Regions from separate parts of the Lamprobacter sp. genome, predicted to be linked through region 3. Evidence: predicted binding sites of a transcription regulator. Region 3 holds the regulator's gene; each other region holds the start of a gene.

Evidence for each region. Region 3 encodes sigma-54, which starts transcription at its own class of promoters, with help from an activator protein. Its sites were predicted from a motif close to TGGCANGNTNCNTGCTT; they were not measured.
Region 1: the regulator sigma-54 is predicted to act here: its motif matches at 2,501-2,517, upstream of VBE63_RS06925 (pilin).
Region 2: the regulator sigma-54 is predicted to act here: its motif matches at 2,493-2,509, upstream of pepA (flocculation-associated PEP-CTERM protein PepA).
Region 4: the regulator sigma-54 is predicted to act here: its motif matches at 2,594-2,610, upstream of nifL (nitrogen fixation negative regulator NifL).

The regions. Positions count from the first base shown of each region.
Region 1 is NZ_JAYESN010000018.1:37,885-42,035, reverse strand. Features, by position in the region: gene VBE63_RS06930 (hypothetical protein) at 1-1,507, opposite strand, end outside; gene VBE63_RS06925 (pilin) at 2,619-3,083, shown strand; gene VBE63_RS06920 (hypothetical protein) at 3,384-3,587, shown strand; gene VBE63_RS06915 (DUF3592 domain-containing protein) at 3,681-4,151, opposite strand, start outside.
Region 2 is NZ_JAYESN010000061.1:5,288-9,438, reverse strand. Features, by position in the region: gene prsT (XrtA/PEP-CTERM system TPR-repeat protein PrsT) at 1-643, shown strand, start outside; gene VBE63_RS15650 (class I SAM-dependent methyltransferase) at 664-1,542, shown strand; gene pepA (flocculation-associated PEP-CTERM protein PepA) at 1,618-2,436, opposite strand; gene VBE63_RS15640 (FAD-binding oxidoreductase) at 2,732-4,151, shown strand, end outside.
Region 3 is NZ_JAYESN010000005.1:71,231-75,381, forward strand. Features, by position in the region: gene lptC (LPS export ABC transporter periplasmic protein LptC) at 1-33, shown strand, start outside; gene lptA (lipopolysaccharide transport periplasmic protein LptA) at 65-607, shown strand; gene lptB (LPS export ABC transporter ATP-binding protein) at 607-1,332, shown strand; gene VBE63_RS02520 (RNA polymerase factor sigma-54) at 1,440-2,927, shown strand; gene hpf (ribosome hibernation-promoting factor, HPF/YfiA family) at 2,983-3,345, shown strand; gene VBE63_RS02530 (PTS sugar transporter subunit IIA) at 3,544-3,996, shown strand; gene hprK (HPr(Ser) kinase/phosphatase) at 4,015-4,151, shown strand, end outside.
Region 4 is NZ_JAYESN010000016.1:45,638-49,788, forward strand. Features, by position in the region: gene nifA (nif-specific transcriptional activator NifA) at 1-644, opposite strand, end outside; gene nifL (nitrogen fixation negative regulator NifL) at 772-2,502, opposite strand; gene rsxA (electron transport complex subunit RsxA) at 2,992-3,567, shown strand; gene VBE63_RS06360 (RnfABCDGE type electron transport complex subunit B) at 3,646-4,151, shown strand, end outside.

The sequences.
Region 1 (4,151 bases), on a different contig from region 3:
CCAGTTGCCGCCAGGCATCGGCGCGCAACGTCTCGGGTGCGGCGACGGCCTGGAACACCAGGGGCCGGCAGCCGCGCTCGGCGTCGCTCGGGCCGCCGATGGCGCGGTGGTAGCGTCCTTCGTAGTCGCGGGTCGTAACAGGCCCCCAAGTCACCTCGCGCAGCCAGCGCGGCGATTCGCGCAGGCTCCGCAAGTCGCCGCGATGCGCTCGGTCGTCGGTTCGAATACCCAGCCAGATACAGGCATTGTCCGGCGTCACCGAGTCCGATCCAACAGCGCCCCGGCGCTCGGTCAACGGAACCACATAGACTCGATAATACCGGTCGGGACCTTCCTTGACGTACTTGCGCCAGCCGTGGGATTGGATCGGCAGGCGCGCGGGAACCACGTTCTCGACGCCGAGCAGCGCGTTGCGCCCGCCGTAGGCCGGCAGTTCGCCCAAGCGCACACCATCGACCACCTCGGCGCGCTGCAAGGACCCAACCTCGACCGCCTGCATGGAACCCGCGATACCCAGCCACATGGCCGCGAATCCCAACAGAAAATAGTAACCGGACCCCTGATCCCAACCTTTCGCGTTGCGTGGAACCGCCGGGCGTAGCCGCGCGGAGAGACCTCCAAGGAGAAACCAAAAGACGAGAAACTGGGGCGCGCTGAGCAAGAAACCGGTCAGCTCGCCGGCGAACGCGCCGAACAGTACACTGACCCCGACGGCCAGTCCGAGGATCGCGAACACGACCAGATTGAACGCCCCGTGCGCGAACCCGACGATCGGCAACCAGGCACGGACGGTCGCGCCGATGGCCAGTGTCTCCGGGCGCTCCGCCAGCAAGACCCGACGCTGGTTCCACGCCAGCCGAATGTGCCACGCGGACCAGAGACACCCGCCCGCCAGCAGTAGCGAGAAGGCGATGGTCCGCGCTTGGCCCTGGCCTGCCAGCAGACTCCATCCCAGGACCATCAGCAGGCTCAAACAGCCAAGCCCCACCAGCACTGGAATCAGCAATGAAGCAAGCCATTCCGGCGACGGGTCGGGCGCTGGTGTAGAAAGCGCGTTCGCCCTGGCTGGGATCACGTTCCCAAAAGGTCGCTTGGCCAGCGTCAACCGTTGGGAGCGCTGGCACCGCCGCTGGCCCCAGCGACCGCCGAGCGCCGCGTGCGCGGCCAGCACCACCAGATTGCCCGCGACCTCGAACAGCAGCGCGGCATCGACCCGCGCCTGATTGACACCCAGCCAAAGCGCCATGGCCAACAGCGTCGGCGCGGCCAGCAGCAGCCCCCAGAGCAGGCCGTGCCAGGGCCAGCGGGAGGCGAACCCGAACGCCAGCACGCCCAGCACGCCACCGGCGGCCAGCGCCCCGAGCCAGGCCGAGAGAACATCGGCCCCCGCCCGCTCGAACAGATTCACCAGGGTTCCGAACAGCCAAACGCCGGGCAGCGCCAGCATCAGCGCTAGGACGTAGACCCACCAGGCGGGTCTCTCGGCTTGGGATGTTTCAGACGCCATCCCGCAACACTCGGAACGTCATCGCCAGCATAACGTCGATCACCCTTATCATTCTCCAACCTGTTCGAGGGCCGCTTCGATCAACCCACTGTTAAGCCGCGAGCCTACCGCAAATAGACGATCTCGATTAACCTGCCTCCGATTACCAACACCAATCCCGGATAGAAGAGGCCCCACCCCCCGTAGGCCAGCACCGGCACGATGCCGACGGCCAGCATGATCGCTAACACCCACCGCTAACACCCACCGCCAACTTTTGCGTCGTATTCGCTGGCTCGCCTCGATCTGACTGCGCGGGTCGGGATCGCCCAGATATTCCCATACGACTTGCCGCCCAGCGCGGGTTGCGGACGGCGACGGGTCGGCCACCGGCATCAGGCCCCCCGCCCGCGTCCGAGCTTTTAGCGTTTCCTTCAGGGCGTAAATCAGCGCCAGGACGGCGAGGATTAGACAGAGAGCGAGGAACGCGTGTCCGGCGCGTTCGATGCAGCGATCTCGCGAGGATTCCAGTTCGGTGGCCAGCCTGGCCAACCTCGGCTGGCGCGGTCAATGAAAGCGCGCACACCATCGCTGGCATTGCTGAAGCGACCTGAGCGCGAGCATTCATCGACCCTAGCCGTCATCGCATCCGCTAAAGAAACATTCATCGTTGCCATGACTGCCTGAGCGGGACAATGGCAAACGTTGCTAAATCTTGCCAAACATCAAGTAACGCAACATCGAAGGCTGAACGGGCACCTTTGAGACTGGGTGACCCGTCTCGCATGCTAGCTTGAGACGGGGGATTACCCCGTCTCATCACGGCCTTGAGACGGGGCCACATCCTCGTACCTAAGTGCTAAAGACGCTGATTTTTCATCACGACTGGGGTGGCGTGCAATCCTTGGAGTGGCGGCGAGCCTGGGTAATGCCCGGCCTTGGTGATGGGCTAAGAGATTGAGATCGTAGTTTCGCCTGAATGCCGCGCCCCCTTGTTGGGGTTTCGGCGTCACTTGGCATGGCCGCTGCTTAATATTTCGCGAGCCAGCACGAAGCCTATTGCTGATTTCGCTCGGTCGCTGGTGATGGTGGATCGATTTTGTTTTCTCTGTTTCTGTACGGGGATTTTCTTATGCGTAAGCATCAACAAGGTTTTACTTTGATCGAGCTAATGATCGTCGTGGCGATCATTGGTATTTTGGCGGCGATTGCTTTGCCGGCTTATCAAGATTTCACAAAAAGGGCACGCATTTCTGAAGCTCTTGTTGCAGCTGCATCAGCTAAGGCTACTATAAGCGAGAATATTGCCAATGCTGGCGAGATTAAAACGACGGGTAATTGTGCTGGTTATTCAAACCTAACTGTTAAGACAGACAACGTCGCATCATCAACATGCGATGATGAATCAGGTACGATTACGGTTACTTCAACACAAGGCGCCGGTGGTACAGATGCTTGCGCGATCATTCTTAAACCTACTATGAATGACGATTACAGTGTCGTCTGGACATGTACTACTAATGCCGATGCTTGCCTCAATATAGTTCCTGCCGAGTGCCGCAGTGTTGCCGCCGGTGGTAGTGATGATGATAGTTAGTAACTAGTGCCTGAACAAGAACTCAGTTTAACTCTCTCAAACAATCTGTTAGACTCTGTCCCCATGAATATAAGGTTCGAATAAAGGTTCCATTAGGTTCGAATTCTTTTCGGCGAACAAGGGGGCGAGCACAGTTTAATTTCTCTGCCGCTACAGCCGAGCCAAGCCGAAGCCCACCCCGGACCCACGATGCCTCGGGCACGGATGCCCACCACCCTTGCCAACCCCGCTCTCGAGTCCTCGATGCGGGGTTGTTGCTATGCTGGACTCGAGAAATATGGCCCAGAGCCGAGCGGTGCCATGTCTGTCACCCGCGATGAGATCCTGAATCTGTTCCAGGAAATCGCGCTTCAGTCCAAGGAAACGGATCGCAAGCTCCAGAAAACCGCGCTTCAGCAGAAGAAGACTGACCGCCAAGTTTGGGAAGCCAACAAAGCCCTAGGGCGTCAGTGCAACCGCTTGGGTGAATTTGTCGAAGAGAGGATGCGTCCAGGCGTAGGCTGATCAGAGGGCCAGCATCCTATCCTTCCGCCATCTTCCCGTCCTTCCAGGCTTTGCCTAGCACAACCGACTTAATGATCAAGGCCCAAAACACTGTCAGACTGTCGATTCGGAGGACGTCTTTGTTGATTGGCCGCCAACCGCGTAGAACAGCCCGCCGGCTCCACCAAGAAAGAGCCCGATCAAGAGTGGAGCCCAGGCTCCCCAATTCCAGCCGGCCTTGAGGACAGCTTCGGCGGGGTTGTTCGGGTCGTAATGCACAGTAACAGCAGCACCGCCTGGAAAACGTGATGCCGCTTCTGCTTCTGCGTCAGCCCGCTCCCTGAAGCGGCGACTCGCACTCTCGCCGTCTCCGTATGAATAGCGCGTGGAGACGTAAGATCGACCAGCAACAGCATAGGTGTAGTGAACCAACAGGTTATAATAAACGCGAACGTCCGACGTCGCTCTCGAGCCTTTTTTCAAGGAATATTGGGTGTTTACCTCAGTCTTCACAACAGTGCCTGGTGCAGAGGACCATGACAAAGTCTCGCTCGCAACAAAGAGGAAATAGATTCCGAAAACACT
Region 2 (4,151 bases), on a different contig from region 3:
TGGAGCCATCGCTTTCAACCAAGGACGCCTGCAAGATGCGCTTGAGGCCTTTCAACAGGCAGCCGAGTTAGCACCCGATGAGCGTTACCTGGCCGGAGCCATTGCTCAGGTACAGCAAGTCTCGGGAGATATCGAAGCTTCGGTTGAAACGCTATCCAACTGGCTAGCCAGTCATCCGCAAGACCAGGAGTTGCGGCTGATGCTCGCGAACCAACTGCTTGCGCTGCAGCGCGACGATGAAGCCATCAGCGCCTACCGTCGCCTCCTTGAGCAAGGTTCCGAGAATCCGATTGCGCTCAACAATCTCGCCTGGCTGCTTCGCAAGAGTGATTCCGCAGAAGCGCTTCGCCTTATCAACCAAGCGATCAAGCTCGCGCCCAAGGCCGGCACCATTCTCGATACTAAGGGGACGATTCAACTGGAACAAGGTGATGCGGCTGCCGCTGTCGCGACTCTAGAGCAGGCGCTTGAATTAACCCCAAAAAACCCCTCCATTCGCCTCCATCTTGCCAAGGCACTGATTGCCTCCGATCAGCATGCGCAAGCGCGGTTACAGTTGGAGCAACTCGTCTCCGAACATCCCGACACCAGCGAACAGGAAGAAGCCACCAAACTTCTAGCAAACCTACCTCAGCCAGAATAGCAGGCAGATAACCTAACCCGATGTCAACACAGCTCAGCCTCTTCAAGCACTTGGTTCTGGAATTACTCGCCTCGCGCCAGGATGCGCGAGTACCAGAACCCGAGCTGATTATGGACGATACCGATCAAGCCGAAGCGTTCATGCTTGCCGGGCGCGAGGATGGCGTGATCGCTCCGACTTACCTCTTCCATACACTGCAGCTCAGCCAGCTCATCAAGCCAGGTGATGACGTCCTAGATCTCGCCTGCGGTCCGGCAAACCAACTCGCTCAGGTCGCGCGCGTGCATCCCGATGCCAACTTCGTCGGTGTGGATGCATCGCCGGAGATGCTCGAACTGGCGGGCGAGACGGTGCAGCGCTTTGGTTTAGAGAATGTGCGTTTCGAGACCCGTTATATCCAGAATCTGGAGGGTATGACGGACAACTCGATGGACGTCGTGATGTCAACGATGTCGCTTCATCATCTGCCTGATGTTTCGGTGCTTCAAGCCACCTTTCGTGAGGCAGCAAGAGTGCTGAAACCGGATGGCGCTGTCTATCTTGCCGATTTCAGCCGCCTCAAGCGTGAGCAGACTCGGCGCTTCTTTGCTGAACAACACAAGGAACAGCAGTCGGAGATTTTTACAGCCGATTATCTGAATTCACTGCGCGCCGCTTTCACCTCGCAAGAATTTAAGCAGGCGATGGGCATCTTCGGCCCGAGCACGCGGTTCAACTCAACGGCGCTTGTCCCCTTTATGGTTGTTGTGCATAGAGGGGAGCGACATACCGTGACGAATAAAGCACTTGAGGAGTGTCAGGCGATCTTTCAGGGACTGCATCCTGCCCAGCAGCAAGACTTCAGTGATCTGAAACACTTCTTCTCGCTCGGGGGACTGCCTACACCTCAATTTCTCTGATCATAACCAATTTCATGCGCCGAATAAAAAAGCCCCGCATTTGCGGGGCTTTGGCGCTTGCAGGTTAATTCCTATTTAGCCAGCGCGCCGACGCCAAGACGTAAAGCTGAGACCAAGCAACCCAAGACCCATGAGCGCCAGTGTTGCCGGTGTTGGTACAGGTACACCATTAAAATCAACAGCTCCAGTGGACACGATACGCACTAAATTACCGTCTTGTACAATCTGCTGTGAAGTGTTGTTGAAATCATTAAAGGCAATATCATAGAACGGTGTCGGCTCAATGAAGAAGGTGTTACCGAACGCTGTATTGCTATAAGAGGAATAAGCATTCAGTGCATTTCCTCCTTGGCTGGTTGGTTCGATCACTCCGTCAATCAGGCTGCCTTGACCGATCAGTTGTAGATTGCTAACACCAGCTCCAGAAGTATCTACGGTAGGCGTGACGATGTCGTTAACGCTGTTTGGAGTGAATTGAACGTCAGTCCCGGAAGCCCCCCAGAATTGGAAGTCAAGGCTGGTCATGGCGAGATTAACGCCGGGCCCAATGGAATCGGCTGGGTTTTGAGGAGCCACAGTGTAGATAAACTCTGCCCACATCTGCCAATCAAAACCTACATAGGAAACATTGCTGAGGACCGGAGAGCCTCCATTAGTGAACGATGTGAAGTTGATCCAGCCTTGACCTACACCCGTATTGGCAACGGTATCCAGAGTGACCAGTGTCGATGCGCTACCACTTAATTGGTCAGCAGTAAAAGTTCCTGGCGCACCTGAAGAGAACACGGTCGGATCAACTGTAAACAGCGGCGCTGCTGATGCCTGAAAGGTGACTCCGAGGCCGAGGATTGCGGCCGCGCTAAACGTCTTAAATGTGTTGAACTGGGTGTTCATGCTCAAATGACCTCTGTGTTATCGCATGGAGAAAAGTGGCTACGACACATGAGAACAAGCATACGCTGTGCCACTTATCATATAAACTATAAAATCAACAACTTAAACCGATGACCCAAGATCCAGAGTTGGCGATGGAGAGCGGATGTAAAATAAACTGACGCCCTCCGCGAGGTTAAGCCATCTGGCAAGGCGATGGTTGTCCAGCTGCAAACCAGCTACTCTCAAATGACGCATACCTAAGTCTCGGCTGAACATGATAACACCCCACCCTCCCCAGAATGTCGGATACTGCTTGCCAGATAACGTGACGGGATATGCCCAGCCATATCAAGCGATTGCGCAACTCAACTCTCGTGAGGGCGTACAGCAGTTCATCGTCCAAGCAAGGCGTGAACGCCGCTCGCTCTACCCCATTTCAAAAGGCCATAACTGGGGCTACGGCTCACGCTCCCCGGTCACCGAGGGCAACACGCTCGTAGACCTCAGCGGTATGAACCGCATCTTCAACGCTGAAGCAATCTCGGTGGACCACCCCATCGCCGTCATCGAGCCGGGCGTCACCCAAGGGCAGCTGCATGATTTCCTTGCCAAGCACTGCCCGGAGCTCACCTTCAACGTGACGGGTGCCGGGCGCGAGACCAGCCTCATCGGCTGCGCCCTAGATCGCGGTGTCGGCTACTTCGGCCCGCGCCGCGAAGACCTGTTCGGCCTCGAGATCGTCACCGGCACCGGTGAGGTTCTAAAGACCGGGTTTCGCCGTCTTGGCGAGGATTCACCGCTCGCCCATCTTCACCCAGATGGCCTTGGCCCCATCCTTGATGGCCTGTTCTACCAGGGGAACTTCGGTATCGTGACCAGCGCCTGCTTCCGGCTTCGCCCAAGGCGGCCGCATGAGGTTGCGGTGTCGCTCTCTCTGCATCGGGAACAAGACCTTGGCGAGTTGATCAACCGCTTGGCGCGGTTGAAACGCGAGGGACTGTTAACTTCAGTGACCCATATCGGCAACCGGGCGCGGAATCATTCGACCCTGACCTATGGGATTGCTCAGTACCTCAAGGACGCCTGTGGGCGCTCGGCGACCCAGGCATTAGCTGAATCCGAGCGCGTGCTGAATTTGATCGCACCCAGTGAGTGGGCATCGCTCGCCGCCGTCACAGGCAATCATGGACAAGTGCGTGCCTCCTTGCGCGAGATCCGCCAGCGCATCGGCAAGCTGGCGCGGGTGATGGTGGTCACCGAGCGCTTGCTCGATGTCGGCTTTGCCGTCACCCACGCGCTGCGCTTCCTGCCGATGGCGCGGGCCAACGCTGCGGCGATCCACGCCATGCGGCCACTGCATCAGCTCGCGCTGGGAACGCCGACCGATCTACCGATCCAGAATCTGATGTGGCAATTCGGGCACCCAAACCTGGATGTCGAGGAATTTGACAACTCAAGATGCGGCGTTCTGTTCATCAGTCCTGCCTTACCCTTGGATGGCACCTTAGTGATGGAGGTGATCGCCGGCATGGAAGCCATCGCCGAGGCGCATGGTCATCGACTCTATATGACGCTCAATATTGAGACCGCTACCTCGTTGGTCGCGGTGATCAATCTGCTGTTTGATCGCAGTGAGGACGAGCAAACGGCGCGCGCGCGCCGCTGCGCCGACGCCCTGCTCGCCTATATTCACGAGCGCGGTTTGTCGCCGTACCGGGCGCGGGTGGATATGA
Region 3 (4,151 bases):
GCTGGTGATGATGACGCCGCTCAACGACGATGATGCAGGATGAATGCACGATGAGGAGAGGGTCATGAGCCCGAAGCAATGCTGCGGTTGGGGGCGGACTCTGCTGTTAGGTCTGGCGTTGGCAACGGCGACCTCCACGAGCGCGCTCGAGTCGGATCAGTATCAGCCGATGTATATCGAGGCTGATGCCGCAGAGCTCGACGAGAAACAGTTGACCAGCCTCTACATCGGCCATGTCGAGGTCACCCAGGGCAGCCTGTTCATCCAGGCCGACGAGGTGCTTGTGCATCACAAGCCAGACCGCCGTGCTGAGAAGATCATCGCAATCGGTCAACCGGTGCGTTATCGGCAGCTGCTTGATGATGATCCGGAAGAGGTCAAAGGCCGCGCGCTGCGGATGGAGTACGAGGCTGACCGCGAACAGCTGACCCTGATCGATGAGGCGGTGTTGATCCAAGGCGAGGACCGTTTTGCGAGCGATCGCATCGTCTACAATCGGATCACCAAGCGCGTGACTGCGGGTAGCAGCGCCCAAGGCCGCGAGCGAGTGAAGATTCGGATCGAGCCCGAGTCGGAGCCCGCTTCACGGCCAGCATCGGCTCCCTGATGGCGATCCTCGAGGCGCGTGCGCTGGCCAAGACCTATCGACGACGGCGCGTGGTTGATGGTGTTGATCTGGCTGTCGATGCCGGTGAGGTCGTGGGCCTGCTGGGACCAAACGGGGCCGGTAAAACCACCAGTTTCTACATGATCGTCGGGCTCGTCGGCGCTGACGCTGGTCGCATCAGGCTCGATGCCGAGGACATCACCCATCGGCCAATGCACGCGCGAGCGCGGCGGGGTCTCAGCTATCTGGCACAGGAGCCATCGGTCTTCCGTAAACTCTCGGCTCGGGATAATCTGATGGCGGTACTCGAGATGCGCGACGACACGAGCCGCGAGGATCGCCGGCAGCGCTGCGACGAGCTGCTTGATGAGTTGGGCATTGGCCATGTGGCCGATTCACTTGCGCTCAGCCTCTCCGGTGGTGAGCGCCGGCGGCTCGAGATCGCGCGCGCGCTTGCGGTTGAGCCCAAGGTCATGCTGCTTGATGAGCCCTTTGCTGGGGTCGATCCCATCGCGGTAGGCGATATCAAGCAAATTATCAGTCATTTACGCGATCGTGAGATTGCTGTGCTGATCACCGATCATAATGTTCGGGAGACGCTCGACATCTGCGACCGGGCCTATATCATCAACGCCGGCCGAGTCATTGCCAGCGGAGCGCCGGCGGTGTTGCTGCAAGATACGCAGGTGCGGGCGGTCTATCTTGGCGAGCACTTTCGACTCTGAAGACCTTGGTAGAAACCAGGAGATCTAAGCTTGGCGCTGCGACTGAGCCACCTTTTCGTCTAGACTGCAAGCCAATAAGGCCTTTTGTACCCGCATAGCCGCTCGGAATGAAGCAAAGCATCCAGCTCCGTCTTGGTCAGCAGCTGACCATGACGCCGCAGCTCCAGCAAGCCATCAAGCTGTTGCAGCTCTCCACGCTCGACCTCCAGCGCGAGATCCAAGACGCGCTCGAGTCTAATCTGATGCTGGAGACCTCGGACGAAGATCAGGTTGGGCGAGAGGATGCGGGGGACACCGCTGGCGAGACTGCTGAGTTGCGCCAAGCACAGACCGATGCCTCCGTCGATGCCGAGGTTCCCGCTGAATCGAGCACGCTGCCCGATGATCTGGCGCTCGACAGCGAGTGGAGTGATACCTTCGACAGTGATCCTGGCGCCCAGTATGCCGGCCCTTCAGGTTCCCCTGGGTCGAGCGCGTCTGGCGATGTCGACCTCTTTGCGCAGCAGTCGAAACCACAGACGCTGCACGACCATCTCGAGTGGCAGCTCAATCTGGGCCGCCTTGGGGCGCGTGACCGCCTGATCGCCGAGGCGCTGATCGATGCGATCGATGCGGATGGCTATCTTCGGCTCGATCCCGCCGAGCTGCTTGAGACGCTGGATCTGGAGGATCTCGAGCTCGACGAGATCGAGGCCGTGCTGCATGGCATTCAGGCCCTCGATCCCGCTGGGGTTGGTGCTCGCGATCCGCGCGAATGCCTGTTGCTGCAACTACGCCAGCTGCCGCCGGAGACGCCAGATCGCGCGGGTGCGCTGAAGATTTGCGACAGCTTGTTCGACGCGCTGGCGCGCAACGATCTGGATGAATTGCGCCGTCACACCAAGCTTTCCGACCTTGATCTGGCGCGCTCGTTAACGCTGATCCGGTCGCTGCAGCCGCGGCCAGGCTCCCTGATCAGTGACCATCGGACAGACTATGTGATTCCTGATGTGTTGGTGCGTAAGCAGGCTGGTGTGTGGCAAGTCGAGCTAAATCCTGAAACTCAGCCTAAACTGAGAGTGAACGAAGACTATGCAAAGCTGATCCGGCGCGCCGATGATGGGGCCGAGAATGTTTGCTTGAAGACGCATCTGCAGGAGGCCCGTTGGTTTATCAAGAGTCTGCTCAGCCGCAACGATACGGTGCTGCGAGTGGCGGCGAAGATCGTCGAGCTACAGCGCGATTTTTTCGAGTACGGCGAGGAGGCCATGCGTCCGCTGATCCTCAGAGATGTCGCAGACTCGCTCGAGCTCCACGAGTCGACCGTCTCACGCGTGACCACGCAGAAGTACATGCATACGCCGCGTGGTACGCTGGAGTTCAAATATTTCTTTTCCAGTCATGTCGGCACGGCATCGGGCGGAGAATGCTCTTCGACCGCGATTCGTGCCTTTATCCGCAAGCTGGTCGCCGCCGAGGCGGCGAACAAACCGCTGAGCGACAGCAAGATCGCCGGCATCCTGTCCGAACAGGGGATCAATGTCGCGCGACGTACTGTCGCCAAGTACCGCGAGGCAATGGGTATCCCACCCTCGAATGAGCGCAAGCGCCTTTAGCTGCAGCGCTGAATGTCTGCCGCTAAGGCTCGCCTGCAAACCCAGGAGTGACGCAATGCAAATCAACCTCACGGGCCATCATGTCGATATTACCGAACCGCTGAAAGGCTACGTCGAGAGCAAATTCGAGCGCCTAGAGCGCCACTTCGATCACGTGATCAAAGTGCATGTGATCCTGAGCGTCGAGAAACTACGGCAGAAGGCCGAGGCCCGCATCCACATGAATGGCGCCGATGTCTTCGCCGATGCCGTTCATGAAGACATGTATGCGGCCATTGATGGGCTGATCGACAAGCTCGATCGCCAGGTGCTGAAGTATAAGGAGAAGCGCCAGAGTCATCGCGGTAGCGCCACCAAGACGGCTGCCGAAGGGGAGACGGTCAGCGGTGAGCTAGACGATGAGCAGGATGATCTATGAGACGCCACTGCACTGAGCGATGCTCAGGCTGCTTGCAGCGATGAGCGTCTGGTCAATGACTGTGCCGGAGCGGGATGTGAGGCGCTCCGGCCTCCTTTGCGATGCTGCTAGGCTGATGCCTCTGCCGTTGTTGTCCTTATCCAACCAGGCCGTACTGCGTCCTGCATGCGAAGATCACTTTATTTGGAGCGACGGTCGATGTTTCCCCCCAGCCTGATTACTGAGCCGCGCATCCGCTGTCGTGTCGAGGTCACGAGCAAGAAGCGATTGCTGGAGGCCTTGGCCGAGCTCTTGGCGAGTGCGGGTCTGCAGTGTTCTTCAGCCTCTGTCTTCGACCTGTTGAACGATCGCGAACGGCTCGGTAGCACGGGCTTAGGCGAGGGCATCGCGCTTCCGCATGCGCGCATCCAAGGCATCGACACGGCCATTGGCGCCTTCGTGCAGTTGAGCCAGGGCGTCAGCTTTGATGCGCCGGATGATCGTCCGGTTGACCTCGCCTTTGGCCTATTGGTGCCACAGGAGGCAACCGATGCCCATCTGAATCTGCTGGCGAGCCTTGCCGAGCGCTTTAGCAATCCGCAACTGCGCGCGGCACTTCGGGCTGCCGATGATGCCAGTACGTTGCTGGACTTATTGCAGCGTCACGCTTAAGGCTGGCTCGTCGCACAGATGCCCCCCGTCGATACCTTGCAAGGCCTGATTGAGCACCTCGGGCCGAGGCTTGGGCTGCGTTGGCTAACCCCCATACCGGATCAGCCGCGCGCCCTGGTCAATACGGACTCACTCGCTGGGGCGGCCCAGAGTCT
Region 4 (4,151 bases), on a different contig from region 3:
TTCGCGACCTGACGCACCTGTTCGAAGACGATACGCATGCGCTGGGTGTGGCCGATGATGCTGTCGAAGCCGTGTGTGCCTTTGACATGGCGGCGTAGGGCATCGCGCTCCTCGCGCAGCGCGCGGCGCTCAGCATCGACCGAGCGTGCCAGCAGCACCGCCTGGCCGATGAGATTGGCGACCATCTCGGCGAAACGCGCGCGCTGTTGCAGGTGCTCATCGCGCACCGACGGCTGCAGCGCGAACACCCCCACAGCAGGCCCGTCGCCGATGCGGATCGGCACGCCGATGAAGGGCAGGTCGCGGTTGAACATGCCGAGCTTGTCGAGGAAGCGGGGCTCGTCACTGACCCGTTCCAGCAGCCATTCGCGGTTGGTCTCGAGGATGTGCCCGATGACGCCCTCGCCACGGCGATAGCGCACCTTCTCGAACGGGGCCGCGTCGTCGTCGTGCAGGGCGCTGATCAGTAGATCACCGGATTCCTCGTCGAGCAGGCTGACCATGCCGAGGCAGAGACGGCCACGCTCGTGGAGGGTTTGCAGGACCGCGCGCAGGGTCTCGCTGAGCTGCAGTGAGCGACTGAGGATGCGGCTGACATCAAAGAGCGCGGCGAGCTGCGCCTCGAGCAGATCGGCCCGGTTCATGGCTGGTCCTGTTTCTGGGGGCGTACCGGCGGTTGTATTGGAGGCCGCTTCTGGGCGCGTCACGATGCGCATGTCCAGCGCTGGCGCGTCCGCGAATTCCTTGTCGTCTATCGTCACTGGATCTCGGTCAGTCACGGGGCAGGGCGTTGGTTAGGGTGACAAGGAGGCGGCAGCCATTGCTGTAGTCTGGATCAATCTCGATGCTGCCGCCATGCTGGTTGGCGATCTCCTGCGCGAGCGGCAATCCCATGCCGGCACGGCCGCGACGGTTGCGCCAGCCGATATAGAAAGGCTCGAAGGCTTTGTAGCGATCGCCGCTCGGGAAGCCCGGGCCGCTATCCTGGATGCAGACCTCAACCGCGTCATCGAGCGCGCGGGTGCTGATGTGCAGCTCGCGCTGGCCGGTTGCACCCTCCCGGGTTGCTTGCAAGGCGTTGTCGATCAGGTTCTTGAACAGCGAGCGGAGCTCGGTCTGCCGGGCGGTGATCTCGGGCAGCACATGCGCCGGGCGCCAATCGACGGTGACACCAGAGGCCAACAATGCCTCGGTTTCGAGCGCGAGGACATGGCGCACGAGCTCGTTGACGTTGACGCTGACGCCGGCCTCAATGATCTCGTCTGGGAGTGCCGCTTGCAAGGTTTTCAGCGCCTGCTCGCTGGTCTCGGTGATCTGCGCGAGGGTCGGTGCAAAGCCCTCGAGGGTACCGGCGCCATTGGCGAGCATGGCGCTGGCGGCGCGGAGCAGATTGAGTGGGGTCTGAATCTGGTAGCTGGCCGCGGTCAGTGCCTCGCGCATGCCCTGGGTCAGGCGTTGCTCGGCGATGCGGGCGCGCAGGTGCTCCAGGTGCGCGCGCTCGATCTCGCGATGGCGGGCGGTGACATCGGTGGCCAGCAGCAACAGACGCGCGTCACCATGCTTGCCGCGTCCAAAGTAGCTACGGGCGCTGCCGTCTTGCTCACTGATGCAGGTGCCGGAGCAGGAGAACCAACGCGGTCCGAGGTGGCCGGGAGCCTCGAGACTGACCTCGACATTCTTGAAGTCCTCACCTTTGCCGCTGGCGGGAACGGTACGATCGATGGGATCGAAGCCGGCCTGCTCGCGCAGCGCAGCGCGGATCAGCGGTAAGGGCTCGCGACCGCGCAGGTCGCCAAAGAGCTTCTTGTACTCCATGTTGTCGAGAATGATCTCGCCCTCGGCATCCAGCAACACCATCACCGTTGGGGCCGCGTCGAGCACATTCTCGATACGCGTCTTCTGCTGCCTGAGAGCGGAGGCCAGCTCATGCTCGCGCGTCACGTCTCGATGCATGCCGAGGAAGTAGGCAATCTCGCCGCTGCTGTTGAGCACGGGCGAGATGACCAGTTCGGCGAGGTACTCATCGCCTCCCTTACGCTGGTTGACCAGGGTGCCGGTCCAGGTCTTCTTGCGCTGGATGGTGCGCCAGAGCTGCCGGTAGATGCTGTCGGGTGTCGCATTGCTCGATAGGATCGACTGATTCCTGCCCAGTACCTCATCGCGGAGATAGCCGGTCAGGTGCTCGAAGGCTGCGTTTACATAGAGGATATTCGCCGTCGAGTCGGTGATCGAGATGGCGACTGGGGATTGCTCCACGGTCTCGAAATAGAGCCGGGGCGGCAACGGATCAGCGGCATCACCGGCCATCAGTCGGAGGGCGGTGATGACCTCGGGCGGAGTGCCTACAGGCGGCTCGCGTAGGAAGCCTTCGATGGCATTGCGCACCATCGACTCGTCGTTGTCCGAGGTGGCCATGGCAGAGGGGCTGGCAGCGATCTTTGTGGGCGGGTTGTGGTGGGGCTGCGAATGGGATGCACTGCCCTCGGGGGATGATCGAGCCATGGGTGTCTCCTCTATCCTGACCTGTCGTTGTTGTGCCTGTGCCGCGCGCAATCAGAAGCCGATGATCGGCCACGCCGCGGGCCTACTATTTAAGCATACTTCATGCCAGGTTTCATGCCGTTTTACGCGTTCTGCTGTTGCCTACTGCTGCCTTGCCCTGACTAGCCCTGACTTGCACTGCATCGACCTGCAACAGCGTCCGCCTTGTCGGTTTTACGACAATGTGCTGCACCGCAGCATCTTGGCTGTCTCGTCCACGACAGTCACGGGGCAGCTCGTTGGCATCGGTCAGTGTCACTCGGACAAAGGCAATGCCGGCCAAGGCCCGGTTTGATGCGGTTTTCGCCCAGCGCTGGATTGATCTGCGCCACTGATGGCGGTGGTTGCGGCGTGATGGCATCAGGTTTGCTTTATGACCGCCAGCCTCGAGTGCGAGCGGCCTTGGCTGCGCGCTCACTGCCAGCTTTCGGAGCGCCTTGCCGATACGCCATGACCGAATCTCTGATGCTCATCCTCGCCACCGCCCTGGTGAACAATGTGGTGCTGGTCAAATTTCTTGGCCTCTGCCCCTTCATGGGCGTCTCCGGGAAGCTTGATACAGCGCTGGGCATGGGATTGGCAACCACCTTCGTGCTGACCCTGGCTGCAGCGGCGAGTTGGCTGCTAGAGCATTGGGTGCTGGAGCCGCTGGAGATCGGCTTTCTGCGCATCCTGACCTTCATTTTGGTGATCGCGGCAGTGGTGCAGTTTACCGAGATGATGGTGCGCAAGCTCTCGCCGATGCTGTATCAGGTGCTCGGCATTTTTCTGCCATTGATTACCACCAACTGCGCGGTGCTCGGTGTGGCGCTGCTCAATGTGCAAGAGCAGCATAGCTTTGTCGAGAGCCTGCTGTATGGCTTTGGCTCGGCGCTGGGTTTCACGCTGGTGATGGTGCTGTTCGCGGGACTGCGCGAGCGCCTGGCGCTGGCGCAGGTGCCGGCGACCTTCGCCGGGGCGCCGATCGCCTTTATCGTCGCCGGGCTGTTATCCCTAGCCTTCATGGGCTTTGCTGGGCTGGCCTGAAGTTCGTGAAGCACAGGCGCTCCGGTGCGGTGACTGACGCTTTTGACTGACTCATCATCATTGGAGCATGTCGACATGATGGTTTCTGCAATCCTGAGCTTGACCACCCTTGGCCTGGGGCTGGGCGCGCTGCTCGGCGTGGCGGCACGCTTCCTGAAGGTCGAGGAGAGCCCACTGGTGGCCGAGATCGAAGCCTTATTGCCTGGATCGCAGTGCGGCCAGTGTGGTTTTCCTGGCTGCGCCCCGGCAGCAGCGGCGATTGCCGAGGGCAAGGCCCCAGTAACGCTCTGTCCGCCGGGTGGCCGGGCGTTGGTGCAGGCGCTCGCGGAACGCTTGGGGGTGAGTGTGGATCTGAGCGCCGTCGCCGAGCAGGCGCCGCAGGTTGCTTTTGTGCACGAGAAGCTCTGCGTCGGCTGCACCAAGTGCTTCAAGCGCTGCCCGACCGATGCCATCGTCGGCGCCAAGGACCAGATCCATGCGGTGTTCGAGGATGCCTGCGTGGGCTGCGGCGACTGCGCTGAGGTCTGCCCAACCGAATGCATTGAGATGCGTCCCGCCACGCTCACACCGAGCAATTGGGTCTG